One region of the Caballeronia sp. GAWG1-1 genome, then DNA from elsewhere that is predicted to be linked to it. Evidence: predicted binding sites of a transcription regulator. Region 1 holds the regulator's gene; the other holds the start of a gene.
The links. The regulator FliA, encoded in region 1, starts transcription of late flagellar genes. The targets are predictions, from matches to a motif close to CTAAAGTTTNNNNNNNNNNNGCCGNTA.
Positions count from the first base shown of each region.

Region 2: NCT03_RS10175 (DUF4088 family protein) is a predicted target of FliA. The motif match lies at 3,572-3,598, and genes of this name have one in related genera.

Region 1 covers NZ_JALQDB010000023.1:71,519-79,108, forward strand. Annotated here, with positions in the region: gene NCT03_RS13735 (SDR family NAD(P)-dependent oxidoreductase) at 1-544, shown strand, start outside; gene NCT03_RS13740 (SDR family NAD(P)-dependent oxidoreductase) at 556-1,305, shown strand; gene NCT03_RS13745 (acetyltransferase) at 1,302-1,982, shown strand; gene NCT03_RS13750 (arylamine N-acetyltransferase family protein) at 1,984-2,823, shown strand; gene NCT03_RS13755 (Rieske 2Fe-2S domain-containing protein) at 2,848-3,831, opposite strand; gene NCT03_RS13760 (GGDEF domain-containing protein) at 4,035-5,129, shown strand; gene NCT03_RS13765 (RNA polymerase sigma factor FliA) at 5,224-5,955, opposite strand; gene NCT03_RS13770 (MinD/ParA family ATP-binding protein) at 5,974-6,894, opposite strand; gene flhF (flagellar biosynthesis GTPase FlhF) at 6,887-7,590, opposite strand, start outside.
Region 2 covers NZ_JALQDB010000014.1:316,715-324,304, reverse strand. Annotated here, with positions in the region: gene NCT03_RS10190 (hypothetical protein) at 1-86, shown strand, start outside; gene NCT03_RS10185 (hypothetical protein) at 160-420, shown strand; gene NCT03_RS10180 (ATP-dependent helicase) at 530-2,695, shown strand; gene NCT03_RS10175 (DUF4088 family protein) at 2,720-3,484, opposite strand; gene NCT03_RS10170 (AzlD domain-containing protein) at 3,631-3,963, opposite strand; gene NCT03_RS10165 (AzlC family ABC transporter permease) at 3,960-4,646, opposite strand; gene NCT03_RS10160 (CreA family protein) at 4,913-5,392, opposite strand; gene NCT03_RS10155 (FadR/GntR family transcriptional regulator) at 5,682-6,428, opposite strand; gene NCT03_RS10150 ((Fe-S)-binding protein) at 6,557-7,300, shown strand; gene NCT03_RS10145 (lactate utilization protein B) at 7,297-7,590, shown strand, end outside.

The sequences.
Region 1 (7,590 bases):
CCTCTTCGCCGAGTTGGCGCAAGCCGGGGGACCGTTCTCCGGGCTCGTGCACGCGGCGGGAATCAGTTCCATTGCGCCTACCCGCTTGCTGACGCCCGCGCGCTATCGTGAAGTGTTCAGCGTGAATGCCGAAGCTGCGCTCGCGTTGCTGCGCGGCTTTCAGCACCGCAGCGTATGCCGCGCAAATGGCGGCTCGGTGGTGTTCATCTCGTCGGTCATGAGCATCGTCGGCTCCGCCGGTGCGTCGGCTTATGCCATGTCGAAAGCCGCGCTCACCGGCCTCGCAAAATCGGCGGCTCTGGAGTTTGCGCCGAGAAGTATCCGCGTCAATTGCATTGCTCCCGGATTCGTCAAGACCGCGATGTTCGACGAAAACTCCCGGCACTGGAGTGAAGAGCAGCGCAAGCAGATCGAATCCGCGCATCCGCTGGGTCTGGGCACGCCCGAAGACATCGCCAATGCGGCCGCCTTTCTCGTTGCCGACTCCGGTCGCTGGATTACCGGTTCGGTGCTGGTCTGCGACGGCGGCTACACCGCGTCCTGAGCAAGACAGTCATGAGCCACGAATTTCATAGCCTGATTACGGGCGCCTCATCGGGCATAGGCCGGGCAACGGCCATTCAGCTTTCCTCCACGCGGTCGCTCGTGTTGCACGGCAGGGACCGGGCGCGGCTGGAGGAGACGCGACAGCTTTGCGCTAACCCCGACGCCCACGCATTGTGGGTGCAGGATCTTCGCGAACTGGACGAGATCGAGTCCGGCTTCGTCGATTTCGTTTCGTCGCGCGGCATGCGTATCGAGAACTACGTCCACTGCGCCGGCGCGTGGATCATCGGCCCGCTTCGTTTGCTCGAGCGCGCGAGCGCGGTGGAAGTCATGAACGTGAACTTCATGTCGGCCATGGAAATTTCTCGCCTGCTCGTGCGACGCAAGGTGAACGACAAGGCGCTCCGCAATATCGTGTTCGTGTCGAGTACGGCGAGTCAGTTCGGCGCCAAGGGACTCGGGGTTTATTGCGCGAGCAAGGGCGCGCTTGATGCCTATATGCGCGCGCTCGCCGTCGAACTGGCGCCGTCGGTTCGCGTCAACTCCATCCTGCCCGGCGCGGTTCATACGCCCATGACGGATTCGATATTCGGCAACGAGCAAGTGCGCGAGCGCATGGCGGAGTCGTATCCGCTAGGTCTCGGGCGTGAAAGCGACATAGCCGGCATGGCCGAATTCCTGTTGTCCGACAATGCACGCTGGATCACGGGCCAGCAACTCGTGGTCGATGGCGGCCGCTCGGTGAACATTTCCGCATGACACACACGCTCGCAGCCGTGACCGGCATCAAAAATCTCATTATCGTGGGCGCGGGCGCGTTGGGGCGGGAAGTGCTCGTCTGGTCGCAACAGGCCATCGCTGCGGGAACGCCATGGAAGGTCAAGGGGTTTCTCGACAGCCGCACCGACATGCTCGACGGCTTTGCGTGCGGCGCGCCCATCATCGGCTCGCCTGAAGCTTATCTGCCGCTAGACGACGACATTTTTCTCTGCGCAATAGGCGATCCGTCGCAGAAGCGCGCCTACGTCACCCTGCTCGAAGACAAGGGCGCGGAGTTCGGTATCCTCGTGCATCCGACGGCGCTCGTGGGCAGGGACGTGAAACTCGGCGCGGGCTCAATCATCTGTCCGTTCACGCAGATGTCGTGTGATATCGACGTGGGCCGCCACGTGTTTATCGGCACTCACAGCAGCGTGGCGCATGACACGTCTATCGGCAGCTACACGCAGATTTGCGGCGCATGCCAACTGAACGGTCACGTCAACGTGGGAGAGGAAGTGTTTATCGCGAGCAGCGCGACGCTGCTGCCGAAGTGCAACGTCGGCGACCGCGCGTATGTCGGCGCGGGCAGCGTGGTCTTGCGACGCGTGAAGGCGCGTACCAAAGTGTTCGGCAATCCGGCGATGGTCATCGGCGAAGTGGGCAACGAGCGTTAACATGGCACGCGTTAAAACGGCTGCGCGGCTTGAACACATCGACGGTTACCTGTCGCAGCTCGGCTGTCGCGCCAGCCCCGAACCGACGCTCGCCACGTTGCGGACCTTGCAGGAACGCCACACCCGCCGCTTTCCGTTCGAAAACCTGTCGACGCTCTTGCAGGAGCCTACGTCCATCGACGTGGCATCGCTCGAACAAAAGATCGTGCTCGGCGGGCGAGGCGGTTACTGCTACGAGCTCAACCTGCTTTTTCTCGCATTGCTCAGGCAGTTGGGATTCGACGCGCGCGGCCTGACGGGACGCGTCGTCATGGGCGGCCCGGAAACCGCGTGGGCGCCGCGAACGCATATGTCGATTCTCGTGACGTTTGGACCGGGCGACGACTACATCTCGGATGTGGGCTTCGGCCGCATGGTGCCGACGACTCCGCTGCGGCTCGATACGGATGCCGAGCAAACGACATCGCTCGAACGTTTCAGGCTGCTGCAACGCGAGGCCGGTTACGTGCTTCAGGCGCGGATAAACGGCGTCTGGCGCGCGCTATATGTATTCGACTTGCAACGTCAGGAACAGATCGACTTCGAGATAGGCAACTGGTTCATCTCGACGCATCCGGCGTCACCGCTTGCGTCGCAATTGGTCGTTGCGCGCACGGACGAGGGAAGACGCAAGAGTCTCGTCGACGGCAACTACGGCGTCCATCATCTCGATGCGGTCGCCGAGCGCCGTCAGATTTCCTGCACCGACGAACTGCTGGCCGTGCTGCAAGACGAGTTCGGCATCCGCCTGCCCGGCGGCGACTTGGCGAACGTGCTGGGTCGACTCATCAAGCGCGTTTGATGCGGTGGCTTACCGGCCATCGAATCACGCGCTCGTCGTCCCCCACCCAAACGCCATTCCCGCCAACCATCTCCGATACGCCACCGACATCCGGTCGCACTTCTGATGCAACTCCGCATCGAGCGCGAGCGGCAGCAGCTTCGGCCATTGCGACTCCACGATCGGCGTGTCCTGCAGCAGAATCTCCATGTTGAAGTCGTACAGCTCTTCGTCGCTGTGCGAAGTCTCGTCTTCGTGAATGGAAACGAGCCACGCGCGGGTCTCGGTCTGCGTCACGGGCGACGCCACCAGCATGATATGCAGTGCGCCCATTGCCCCCGACGCCATCTTCGTGAGCTTCGCAACCAGCGGCCGCTTCACGCGATAAACGTAATCCATCATCGCGCCGCCCTGCCCCGGCAAACCCGCCGGCTGCCAGAAACGGCACTGGCGCGCTTCGAGTCCGTCGGCGCTTTCCACGACTTCATAGTCCGGCACTTCGGTATGCGCATCCTCGCCGAGAATGCCCACGTGCACGAACGAAAAGTGCGCCATGTCCAGGAAGTTTTCGACGACACGCGGCGCGGATGACTTCACCGTCTGCGGCGCAAGGTTGATGCGCCGTCCGCCCGGAATCGCAGCTTCGGGAAAGAAATCGAGCGCGTGCGCGGGCTCGCCGAAGCACATCCACACGACGCCGTATTTCTCCTCGGCGACGAACGCGGTGGCGCACGCGCGTTTCGAAGGCCGAAGCGACGGATTCGACGGAATCAGCACGCACTGACCAAGCGTGTCGTAGCGCCAGCCGTGGTACGGACACACGAGCTGATCGTTCGTCACCGTGCCCAGCGACAGTTGCGCGCCGCGATGCGGACAGTAGTCACGCCAGACATGCGCAACACCTTCGGCATCGCGCCATACGACGATGCGCTCATCCGCGACGATGAACGCTCGCGTCGAACCCGCCGGCACGTCATCGCCATTACACACCGCCAGCCATTCGCCAGCGAGAGAAAAGTCGTCGCTCATAACACTGAAGCATCCGCAGAAAACGCCGTTAATCATCTGTCCGAGATGCGTTCTTACACGATTCACAGCAGCTTGGCAAAACGTTGCAAAATACCAGTCGTCGGAGACGAACATCGCGACGGGGCCGCAATAAGACAAAAGCGCGACAGCAAAGACACGCGCAAAAGACCATAACAGCAAGAAATCACCACCAGGGGTTCAGTATGGAGCAGGCGCATCAACCGGCACGCCGGGCCTATGCCTTCGCATGGTCCGGCAACCGGAATCCCGAACGCGAGCAAGCCATGCTGCGTATCGGGATGGGAGCGGCAGTTCTGCTGGCTTATGCGGTGTATGCGTGGCGGCACCCTTCGGCCAACGCGTCGCTGATCACGCGGTTGATCGCGCTCTACGTGTCCTACGGTGCAATCACACTATTGCTCGTCAGCCGGATGATGGCGCTGTCCAACGTCCGGCTCGTCATCACCACTATCCTCGATCAGGCGTTGCTCGGCGCCATGCTCTTTCTCTGCGGCACGCTCGCCTTGCCGCTGCTGTGGGTGGTGTTCTGGTTTCTGATCGGCTCGGGATGCCGCTACGGCAAGCGCACGCTCGCCATTTCGTGCGCGATGGCGCTCGTCGCGATCGTCGCGCTGGCGTTGTGGCAACCGTGGTGGGTGGCAAACCGCGCCGCCGCGCTCGGGCTCGCGCTGAGCGTGCTGGGCGCGTCGGTGTATCTGAGCGTGCTGGTCGACAGGCTTGGCAGCGCGAATCGCGTGCTGGCGCGGCAGGCATCGACGGACCCGCTCACGGGCCTCTATAACCGTTACGCGCTCGAACAAACCGTGAATCGCGCGATGTCCGCGCCCGAAGCCGCCGACGCGAATACCAGCGCACTGCTACTGATCGATCTCGACGGCTTCAAGGGCGTGAACGATACCTACGGTCACGCGGTCGGCGACGTGCTGTTGCAGTCGTTCGCGCAATTGCTTGCACGGCGCATGCGCAAGACCGACACCATCGCGCGGCTGGGCGGCGACGAGTTCGTCGTGCTCGCGCGCAACATGCGCGATCGCAGCGCGGTGCTCACGCTCACCGATGGCATCCATTCGGCGCTCGCCGACCTCACGCTGGTGCAGGAGCGGCCAGTGAGCGTATCGGCGAGTATCGGCGCCTGCTTGCTGTCGAGCGCGGCAGAAGCGCATGACGCCGATATCACCGCCGTGCTGAGAGCCGCCGATCGCGCGATGTATCGCGCAAAGAGTCTCGGCGAAGGCAAGACGGTGTTCGCCGAGGCGCGCGACTTCGAGATGCATTGAGCCCATCCGCGCGCATTCGAGCGCCTTTGCAAAGGCAAAAGCAAAAAGCGCGCGGCCCCGGTTCGGGGCTTCGCGCGCCTCTACAACTCGGAACTCAAGCCTCGACGCTAGTCCACGACTGTTCCCGCAGCTTCGCACGCAAACGCGCCACGGCCTGGCTATGCAACTGGCACACGCGCGACTCGCTCACTTCCATCACCGCGCCGATTTCGCGCAGGTTGAGGCCCTTCTCGTAGTACAAGCTCATGAGCAGCTTCTCGCGCTCCGGCAACTTGTCGATGGCTTCGATCAGCGCGCCGCGCAGACTGTCGTCCAGAAGCGCCGACAGCGGGTCCGAACGATCGACGCAGTAACGGTCGAGGAACGGCTCGTCGTCCGCCGAGCGGTCGAAGTCTTCGTAATAGATCAACTGGCTGCCGTGCAAGTCCTGCAGCATCGACTGATACTCGTCGAGCGGCATCTTCATGTGCTCGGCGACTTCGGTCTCGCTGGCCGAACGGCCAAGGTTCTGTTCCACCTTGTGTACCGCCGACTCCACTTCGCGCGATGTCTTGCGCATGCTGCGTGGCAACCAGTCGTTGGCGCGCAACTCGTCGAGCATGGCGCCGCGAATACGCTGACTTGCGTAGGTTTCGAACTGGGCGCCCTGATCTTCCTTGTAGCGGCTAGCCGCATCGAGGAGGCCAATCATGCCGGCCTGGATCAGATCGTCGAGATCGACGCTCGCCGGCATTTTGGCGACGAGCTGGAGTCCGAGGCGGCGAACGAGCGGCGCATATTTCGTAAGCACGTCGGACTGCGAGAGTTTGCCTTGGGCGTTATACATCCTGTTCACCTTTCAATATCACATCGACGCCGTGCTGCTCATTGCATGATCGGAAAACGCCGCCGCTCGGTGCGCCGCTTTCCGTCCGCTTTCACCAGACTCGCCAACCGGAATGTGCGCGTCGTACTGGCTCGCTTCGTCGCCGCGCGAAAACGGCGCGGGACGCATCGGCCAGTGCAGCAGCTCGGCTGCGATGTAGCGGTAGTCGCGCGCCGCGGCCGTAGCCGGAAACGCTTCCACCGCACACCGAGAGAGCTCCCTCGCCCGAGCGACGCGCGCATCCTCGGACACATACCCTGCCTGCACGAGCGACACGGCCAGATAACGGCTCGCGACACCCGAGAGGTTGTCGAACGCGACCGCTGCATCGGCTGCGTCCTGCACGTGATTCATCAGCACGCGGAACTGGCCGATCGCGTGGGCGTAGTGCAAGCGCTTCATGCACGCATACGCCTCGGTGATCGCCGACGCGGCTACCCGCGTCACTATCAGAAAGTCATGCGCCTGCGCCGCGAGCGACGAGAGCGCGCCATTACGATCGAGTTGCGCATCGATCAGCACGATGTCCGCAGGGCCGTCGAGCAGCGCGCGTGCTTGCGCTGCGTCGTGGCTGATACGTTCATCGCGCGGTGCGGCGATCAGCGAAAAACCCATCGGCGTGCGCACCGCGACATCCTGCAGTTCGCGACGGCCGGACATCACCGCCGAGAGCGCGCCCGCGCCATCCACACCCGCCATGCGGCTGACCGAGCCCGCGTTATGCCGCTCGTCGATGACGAGCACATCCTTGCCATGCACGGACAACGCCGCGCCGAGATTCACTACCGCCGACGTGCAACCGATGCCCGCCGGTCCGCCCACTACAGCCACCACGCGAGAACTGGCGCGCGTCAGCAGCCTTCTCAGGCCTTCAGCCTGATCGAGCACGAACTTATCCAAAATGGACTCCATGCAGTTCGGTCGTGGCGCGTGCGGACAGTGCGGACAGAAGCGCCGGCACATCGTCGTCTTGCGGCACGAAAGGCGAGCCATCGCGCGGAATGCAGAACGCGCTCTTGATGAGGAAACGCTTGGTTGCGACGTACAAGTTCTCCGGCACCTTCTGACCGGTCGATACGTAATGCACCGGCAGCTTGTAGCGGATGACCGTATCGAGCACGCTGCCGAGGTTGGTCGCCTCGTCGAGCTTGGTCAGAATGCAGCCCGCGAGCGGCGGCTGGTCCGGCGCACTCTTGTAGGCCTGCACGACTTCGTTGAGCGTGTCGCCGTGGCTCGTGGCGTTCAGCAGCAACAAGCGTTGCACCGGCTGACCCGTGCCGCACAGCATCGCGATCTGGTCGGAGACCGTGCGATCGCGCTGGCTCATGCCGATCGTGTCGATCAGCACGATATGTTTGTTGCGCAGTTCGGAGAGCGCGAGTTGCAGGTCGGCGCCGTCCTTTACCGCGTGCACCGAGACGCCGAGAATCTTGCCGAAGATGCGCAGTTGTTCATGCGCGCCGATCCGGTAGCTGTCCGTCGTCAGGAGCGCGACCTTGCTGGCGCCGAAGCGCATCACGCAGCGCGCCGCGAGCTTTGCCGTGGTCGTCGTCTTGCCGACGCCCGTCGGGCCCATCAGCGCGAACACGCCGCCGC
Region 2 (7,590 bases), on a different contig from region 1:
ATCGCAAGGCGGATAAGGACGCCGCCAAGGATGAGTTGAACGCGACGGAATCCAACACGCCGAAGGACACGGGCTTGCAGCATTGATTTTGATGCGTTGGACGCGCGCCGCGGTGCCGTGGCGCGCGCTTCATGAGGCTTGAGAAAGGGAGGACACACCATGACTCGATCAAAGAATGCAGTGTTGGCCGCCGTGATTGCCGGGACGCTTGCGAGCGTCTCAGTGGTTTCGTTCGCGCAGACGACGAGCGATCAGCAGCCGAGCAGCGCGGACAAGAAGGCATCGAAAAAGCAGGCCGAAGCCAACAAGGACGCGGCCGTCGCTCAGGCCAAGGCCGACAAGAAGAAAACCGAAGCGCAGTCGGAAGCGAACGAAGCGGCTGCGGATGCGAAGCTCAAGAACGCGAAAAAGGCGGATTAGCAGGACGGTTGTTCGGGTAGTGCGAATGGTCCAGTCGGGTGCAACCCGCTGGGCCGTTTTTTTTTGCCCAACCAACCGGTGAGCGCAAACCCTTGCGTCTCCAGTCTGTATGGATATACAGTACACGTCACACTTTTTTGCGCCTCTTCCCGTGCTGACGCTCCCTGAAGAAACCGCCACCGCCGACGCAGCCGAAGCCCAGGTCGCCGCCTATCTCGCCAAGCTCAACGAGGCGCAGCGCCACGCCGTCGAATTCGGCGTCGATGAACCCAACCGCTGCGGCGGACCGCTTCTCGTCATCGCGGGCGCGGGGTCTGGCAAGACCAACACGCTGGCGCACCGCGTCGCGCATCTGCTGGTGAAAGGCGCCGACCCGCATCGCATCCTTTTGCTTACTTTCTCGCGCCGCGCCGCTGTCGAGATGACGCGTCGCGTCACGCGCATCGCCATGAACGCGCTTGGCACCAAGGCGGCCATCGCGCAAGGTCTCACGTGGTCAGGCACGTTCCATAGCGTTGGCGCGCGTTTGCTGCGCGATTACGCCGATCTCGTCGGGCTCGCGCCGTCGTTCACCATCAACGACCGCGAAGACTCCGCCGATCTCATGAACCTCGTGCGCCACGAGCTCGGGTTATCGTCGAAAGAGAAGCGCTTTCCCGCCAAGTCCACGTGCTTCAGCATTTATTCGCGCGTGGTCAACACGGGCGCCTCGCTTGCCGCCGTGCTGGATCAGTCGTATCCGTGGTGCCGCGAGTGGGAGGCGGACTTGAAGCGTCTCTTCGCCGCCTACGTCGCGGCCAAACAGACGCAAAGCGTGCTCGATTACGACGACCTCTTGCTTTACTGGTCGCATCTCGCGGCCGAGCCGACTATCGCCGCCGATCTGTCGAGCCGCTTCGATCACGTGCTCGTCGACGAATATCAGGACACCAACCGCCTTCAGGCCACCATTCTTCTGGCGATGAAACCGGACGGCCGCGGCCTCACCGTCGTCGGCGACGATGCGCAGTCCATCTACTCGTTTCGCGGCGCGACGGTGCGCAATATCCTCGATTTTCCGCGGCACTTCGACCCGCCCGCCGCGACCGTTACGCTCGATCGCAACTATCGTTCGACGCAGCCCATTCTCGAAGCGTCCAACGCGGTGATTGGCATGGCCACCGAGCGCTATACGAAGAACCTCTGGACCGACAAGGCATCGGCGCAAAAACCGCGCGTGGTGAGTGTCGCCGATGAAGCCGATCAGGCGCGCTACATCGTCGAGCAAGTGCTGGAGGCGCGCGAGGGCGGCATGAAGCTCAAGTCGCAGGCCGTGCTGTTTCGCGCGGCGCATCACAGCGCGACGCTCGAAATCGAACTCACGCGCAAGAACATTCCGTTCGTGAAATTCGGCGGGCTCAAGTTTCTCGACTCCGTGCACGTCAAGGACGTACTCGCCGTATTGCGCTGGGCGGAAAATCCGCGCGATCGTGTCGCCGGCTTTCGCGTGGCGCAATTGCTGCCGGGCGTCGGGCCGGCCATCGCCGGGCGGCTGCTGGACAGCGTGGCGCAAGCCGAACGTTCATCGAATGCGATTGCCGCCTTCCATGCGCCCGCCCGCGCCAGCGAAGACTGGCCGCGTTTCGTCGGCCTGATGGCGAAACTCTGCGGCCGCGAGAGCGGCTGGCCGGCGGAGTTCGAAATGATCCGCCGATGGTACGAGCCGCATCTCGAACGCAATCACGAAGACGCGGCCATTCGTCTTGGCGACGTATTGCAGATGGAGAGCATCGCGTCGACCTATCCCACGCGCGAGCGCTTTCTCACCGAACTTACGCTCGATCCGCCCGATGCGACCAGCGACGAGTCCGGCGTGCCTCTCATCGACGAAGATTATTTGATTCTCTCGACAATCCATTCGGCGAAGGGGCAGGAATGGCGCAACGTTTTCGTGCTGAACGGCGTGGACGGCTGCATTCCATCCGATCTGGGCACGGGTAGCGACGAGGAAATCGACGAAGAGCGGCGGCTGCTTTATGTGGCGATGACGCGCGCGAAGGAAGATCTGCATATCGTCACGCCGCAGCGCTTTTACGTGCACAACCAGACGCATCTGGGCGACCGGCACGTGTGGGCGCAACGCACGCGCTTCATTCCGCAGCATCTGATGCAGAATTTCGAAGCCACCGCGTGGCCGCCGGTTCCGGTCGCCGCCGCGCCGACGGCGGCGGGACTCGCGGCCGCGGCTAAGGCGAAGATCGATATCGCGGCGCGCTTGAAGGGGATGTGGGATTAGCGGTAAGCGGCGCCCGGTCCACGCCTAACGCTGCGCCCGCGAAGTCTTCGGCACGCGCGGCGCCGGCGCAAAGATGCTGCGCAGCCATGCGGCAAACCGCGTGAACCCATCATAAGGTTCATCGACAAACAACTCCGGTCGCAGCGAGCGAATGTATTCGAGTACCTGCTGCGCTTCCTGTTTCTGAATCGACCCATAAAAAATGCCAAGCCGCAGCAGACAGCGCAATTCACCGAGCTTCTCGCGCGCATTCGAGCCAACGCTGTTTTCCACCGCGATCTTCGTCTCATAGGTGCGCTGACGCAGCGAATCGGCGAGGCGCCATGCGGGCGTCTGCATCTTCTCCTCGACTTCGCGGATATCCATCGCGGCCGACTTGATCTGCGAGGCGAGCACATCGACTTGCGAAGCATCGCCCTTCGCCTCGGTGACGATGGCCGTCGCCCATTCGCGCGATGCCTTCACAAGATCCTCGGCGTTCCAGTCCGAGCGGATCGCGAACGCGAAACCGTGTTCGGCCGCCTGTCGGATCAAAATCTCGACGACATCCGGAAATTCCTTGTCGAGCGCGCGTTTGGCCCACGCGTACTGGCCTTGCGACAGCATGCGCTGCACCGCCTGCTCGGTCAGCGGCGTCGGATTGTCGAGCAGCTTGGCGCGCAGAAAGTCCTCGAACGTCGGCGTGACGAACTGCGGGTCGAGCTTGAGCGACAGGCGCATGAACGCCTCATAGTCGCGATGCAATGAAGCGATGGTCTCGTCGCGAAACGATAGGGTTATTTGACGCATGTTGGTTCCCGGTTCCGCGCTCGGATGGCCCGATGGCGGGAAATGCCTTTGGCGTCCGCTTCGACGGCGGAGTCCATTCGTTTCTGATAACGGCGTTACAGCCGGGAACTTGAGGGTGTTCTGAAAGCCGTTGCGCGAAGAAGCCTTTAACGCAAGACGACGAACTGCCAAACGAAGAAAACCGCGAGCGACACCCCGATGGTAAGCAAGGGCCGCCTGGTCCACGCGCACACGGCCACCGCAACCACGGCGGCCACGAGTTGCGGGTTGCGCCACGTGATTTCCGCTCCGTTGCCATGCGGCGAGACGGTCATCGGCACGATGATCGCGGTCAGCACCGTCACCGGCACGAAACCGAGCGCCGTGCGCACGATGGGCGGAAACGGCAACCGCTCGCCCAGCACGAAGACGGCCGCGCGGATCAGATACGTGACGAGCGCCATGCCGAGAATCAGCAGCACATAGTTCGATGTGGTCATCGTGCGCGCTCCTTGCGGTTATCGCCGTTCGATTCACGCTCGCGTCGTTCCATCAGCGTGATCGCCATGCCGACTCCGATTCCCACCAGCACCGCCGCAAGCAAGCCGAGCTTGTATGGCCAGTCCTGCCACGCGAACGACAGCACGCCCGATGCAATCGCCGCCGCGACGAAGCGCACGGCCACCAGTTGCGGCACGATGATGGCGATGAACGTCGCGACCATCGCGAAGTCCAGCCCGAGCGACTTGAGCCCTGGGAATGCGGCGCCGAAGAGCAAGCCGACGAGCGTCCACAGTTGCCAGTTCAGATACATCGAGAGGCCGGAGCCGAAGAAGTAGTGCGGGCCGATTTCGCCCGGCGCGCGCTTTTGATAATGCGCGTAAGCGACGGCGAACACTTCGTCGGTGAGCAGACCCGACAGCGCCCAGCGCCAGCGCGCGGGCAGATGCGCGACATAAGGCGCGAGCGTCGCCGAATAAAGGACGTGCCGCAAGTTGATGACGAAGGTCGTGGCCCAGATCACGATGAAGCTCGCGTGTCCCGCGATCATGCCGATGGCGATGAACTGCGCCGAGCCCGCGAACACCGCGAGCGACATCAACTGGCCGTGCCAGAGCGTGAGCGGGCTCGCCGTGACGAGCGTGCCGAAGATGACGCCGAAGGGCGCGGCGCCAACCATCATTGGAATGGTGTCGCGCGCGCCGGCGGCGAATTCCCGCAGCGCGGGGCTGGATACTGCTTTCAAATCGTGCCTCCGTTATAAGCCAATATGAGCGATTGGGCATTCATATCGGTCGCCGGGAGGATAAGGCATGCAGTAAGCATCGGGCTTGTACGATCGTGCGGCGCTCGTGGCTCGCGTGATGGTTTCAACCAGCCTGCCGGCAAGTCGTACAGTTTACAACTTCATTGTGGGCGCGGCGGGGCGCGCGCATCGCTTCACTTCCTTCACTTCACGGGAATGGTCGTGCCTTCGGGAACCGGCACCGCCGTCACGCTGTTCTTCGGACTACCGGTCGCAATGCGGTCGCTGTAGGTCAAGTAGACGAGCGTATTGCGTTTGGCGTCGACCACGCGCACCACGTGCAGCGTCTTGAAGATGAACGACATGCGGTCGGAGAAGACGTCGGTCTTCTGCTTGAGCGGCTGAGTGAATTTGATCGGCCCGACCTGACGGCAGGCGATAGACGATTCCGTCGGATCTTCCGCGATGCCGAGCGTACCTTTCACGCCGCCCGTGCGCGCCCGCGACACGTAGCAGGTGACGCCCGCGACGAGCGGATCGTCATAGGCTTCGACGGTCACGCGGTCGGAACCGGTGAAACGGAAATTGGTGTTGACGCTCGCGATTTCCTCGGCCTGCGCTGTGGCCGCGCCGAACGAGGTAACGAGCGCCGCAGCGGTAGCGGTGAGGAGAGTGCGGTTCATCGTGATCCTTCGGAAAAAGAGAAAGGGCGTCGTATTGTATCGACGCCCTTGCTGTTTTCCCGCAAGCATTCGGCCAATCGGCGATTCAATGGAAGATCAAATACAGGATCACCAGAACCACGACCGGCACACCGAGCAGCCATCCGAGTAGGTAAGGCATGTCGACCTCCTTCGCGTGTTGTTTTTGACGATTCCAGTATCGCGAGGAAGCGCGCGCGGCGTTAGCCGCGTGTGTCCTAAATACGTGTAGGCGCAGTCCTATGCTCTCTTACCGGCACGTTACGATTGGTCATTCCATCACGCGAATCCTGCGCGCCGGCTGATCCCGATACAGCGTGCGCACGTAATCGAGATGCGCTCCGGCGCATTCGCGGGCGCGGGCGGGGTCGCGGGCGGCGATGGCATCGAACATGGCGCGATGCTGAGCGAGCAGGTTCGCTTCGACTTCATCGTCGTAATCGACCAGACGGTGCGATGTCAGCATGGACTCGCGCACCAATTCGTTGAGACCGTGCATGACGTGCGCCAGCGCGACGTTGTGCGTGGCGTCGGCGATAGCCAGATGAAACGCGGCGTCTTTTTCGGCAATGCGCGTGCTCTTGTCGGCCACCGCGGCTTCGAGCGCCTGGAATGCATCGGCGATGCGCGTCAGATCCGCCTCGGAGGCGCGCTCGGCGGCGTAGGCAGCGGACAGCGTTTCGAGGCCATGACGCAATTCGAGGACATCGGCGCTGGCGTTGGGTTGCTGTTCGAGGAGTGCGGCGAGTGGATGCGACACGAGCGGCGCCGTCACATCCGACACGACGAATCCGCCGCGTGCCACCGCGCGGATGAAGCCGTCCGACTCCAGCCGAATAAGCGCCTCGCGCAGCGACGGCCGCGAAACGTTGAGTTGTTCCGCCAGATCGCGCTCGGCTGGGAGGCGCTGGCCAGGCAGGAGCGTGCCATTCGAGATCAACTCGCGTATCTGCCCCGACACTACGTCCGACAAGCGCACGCGGGCGTAGGAATGCGAGTGGACGGGCTGAAAAGGCATCGTTCGAGCAGTGGAGGTAAATCGGAACTTTCGGAGTTTGACACGAAAGAGCCATCTCTTTAAAGTCTTGGTCAGACCAAGCTTACCAAAATCCGGCCCCCAATCCTCAAGTCGCCGTTTCGGATCCCATGAAAGTCGCCCTGTTTGTGCCCTGTTTCATTGACGCCTTCTACCCGCAGATCGGCGTCGCCACGCTGGAACTGCTCGAACGCCTCGGACTCGATGTCGATTACCCGCAGGATCAAACCTGCTGCGGCCAGCCGATGGCCAATAGCGGCGCTCACAAGGAGGCCGCAGGCGCCGAGCGCGTGTTTGCGCGCAACTTCGCGGATTACGACTACGTCGTCGGACCGTCGGCGAGTTGCGTGCATCACGTGCGCGAGCACTTCACGGCCATCGAGCAGACGAGCGCGGTATCGAAGGTCAGAAAAAACACCTACGAGCTCGTCGAATTTCTGCACGACGTCTTGCAGGTGCGCGAATTTCCGTGGGCCGAATTCCCGCATCGCGTCGGGCTGCACAACAGCTGCAGCGCGGTGCGGCACTTGCGCGAAACGTCGAATTCGGAAGTGGCGGCGGCGCCGTTTTCCAAGCCGCGCGCGCTGCTCGAAGGCGTGAAGGGCATCGAATTCGTCACGCCCGCGCGACCCGACGAATGCTGCGGCTTCGGCGGCACGTTCTCCGTGACCGAGGAAGCCGTGTCCGTGCGCATGGGTCAGGACAAAGTACGCGATCACGTCGGCGCGGGCGCGCAGTACATCGTGTCGGGCGACATGTCGTGTCTCATGCATCAGCAGGGATGCGCCGAGCGTCTCAAACTCGATGCGCGTTTCATCCATATCGCGCAGGTTCTTAACGGAGCGCGCGCATGAGCAAGACCTCGGGCAAGTCGGTGAGAATCGATCACGCGAAGGCGGCGGGCGCGTTTCTGCAGAAGCCGGATCACGTCGCGTTCCACGACAAGCGGCTGTGGGACTTGCGCAGCAAGCGCGACGCGCAGGCGCACGGTATTCCCGAATGGGAGGAGATGCGCAATCTCGCGTCGGGCATCAAGGAACATACGCTGTCCAATCTCTCCGAATACCTCGCGCAGTTCGCGGATCAGGCGGAGAAGAACGGCGTCATGGTGCACTTCGCGGCCAACGCGGAAGAGCACAACGCG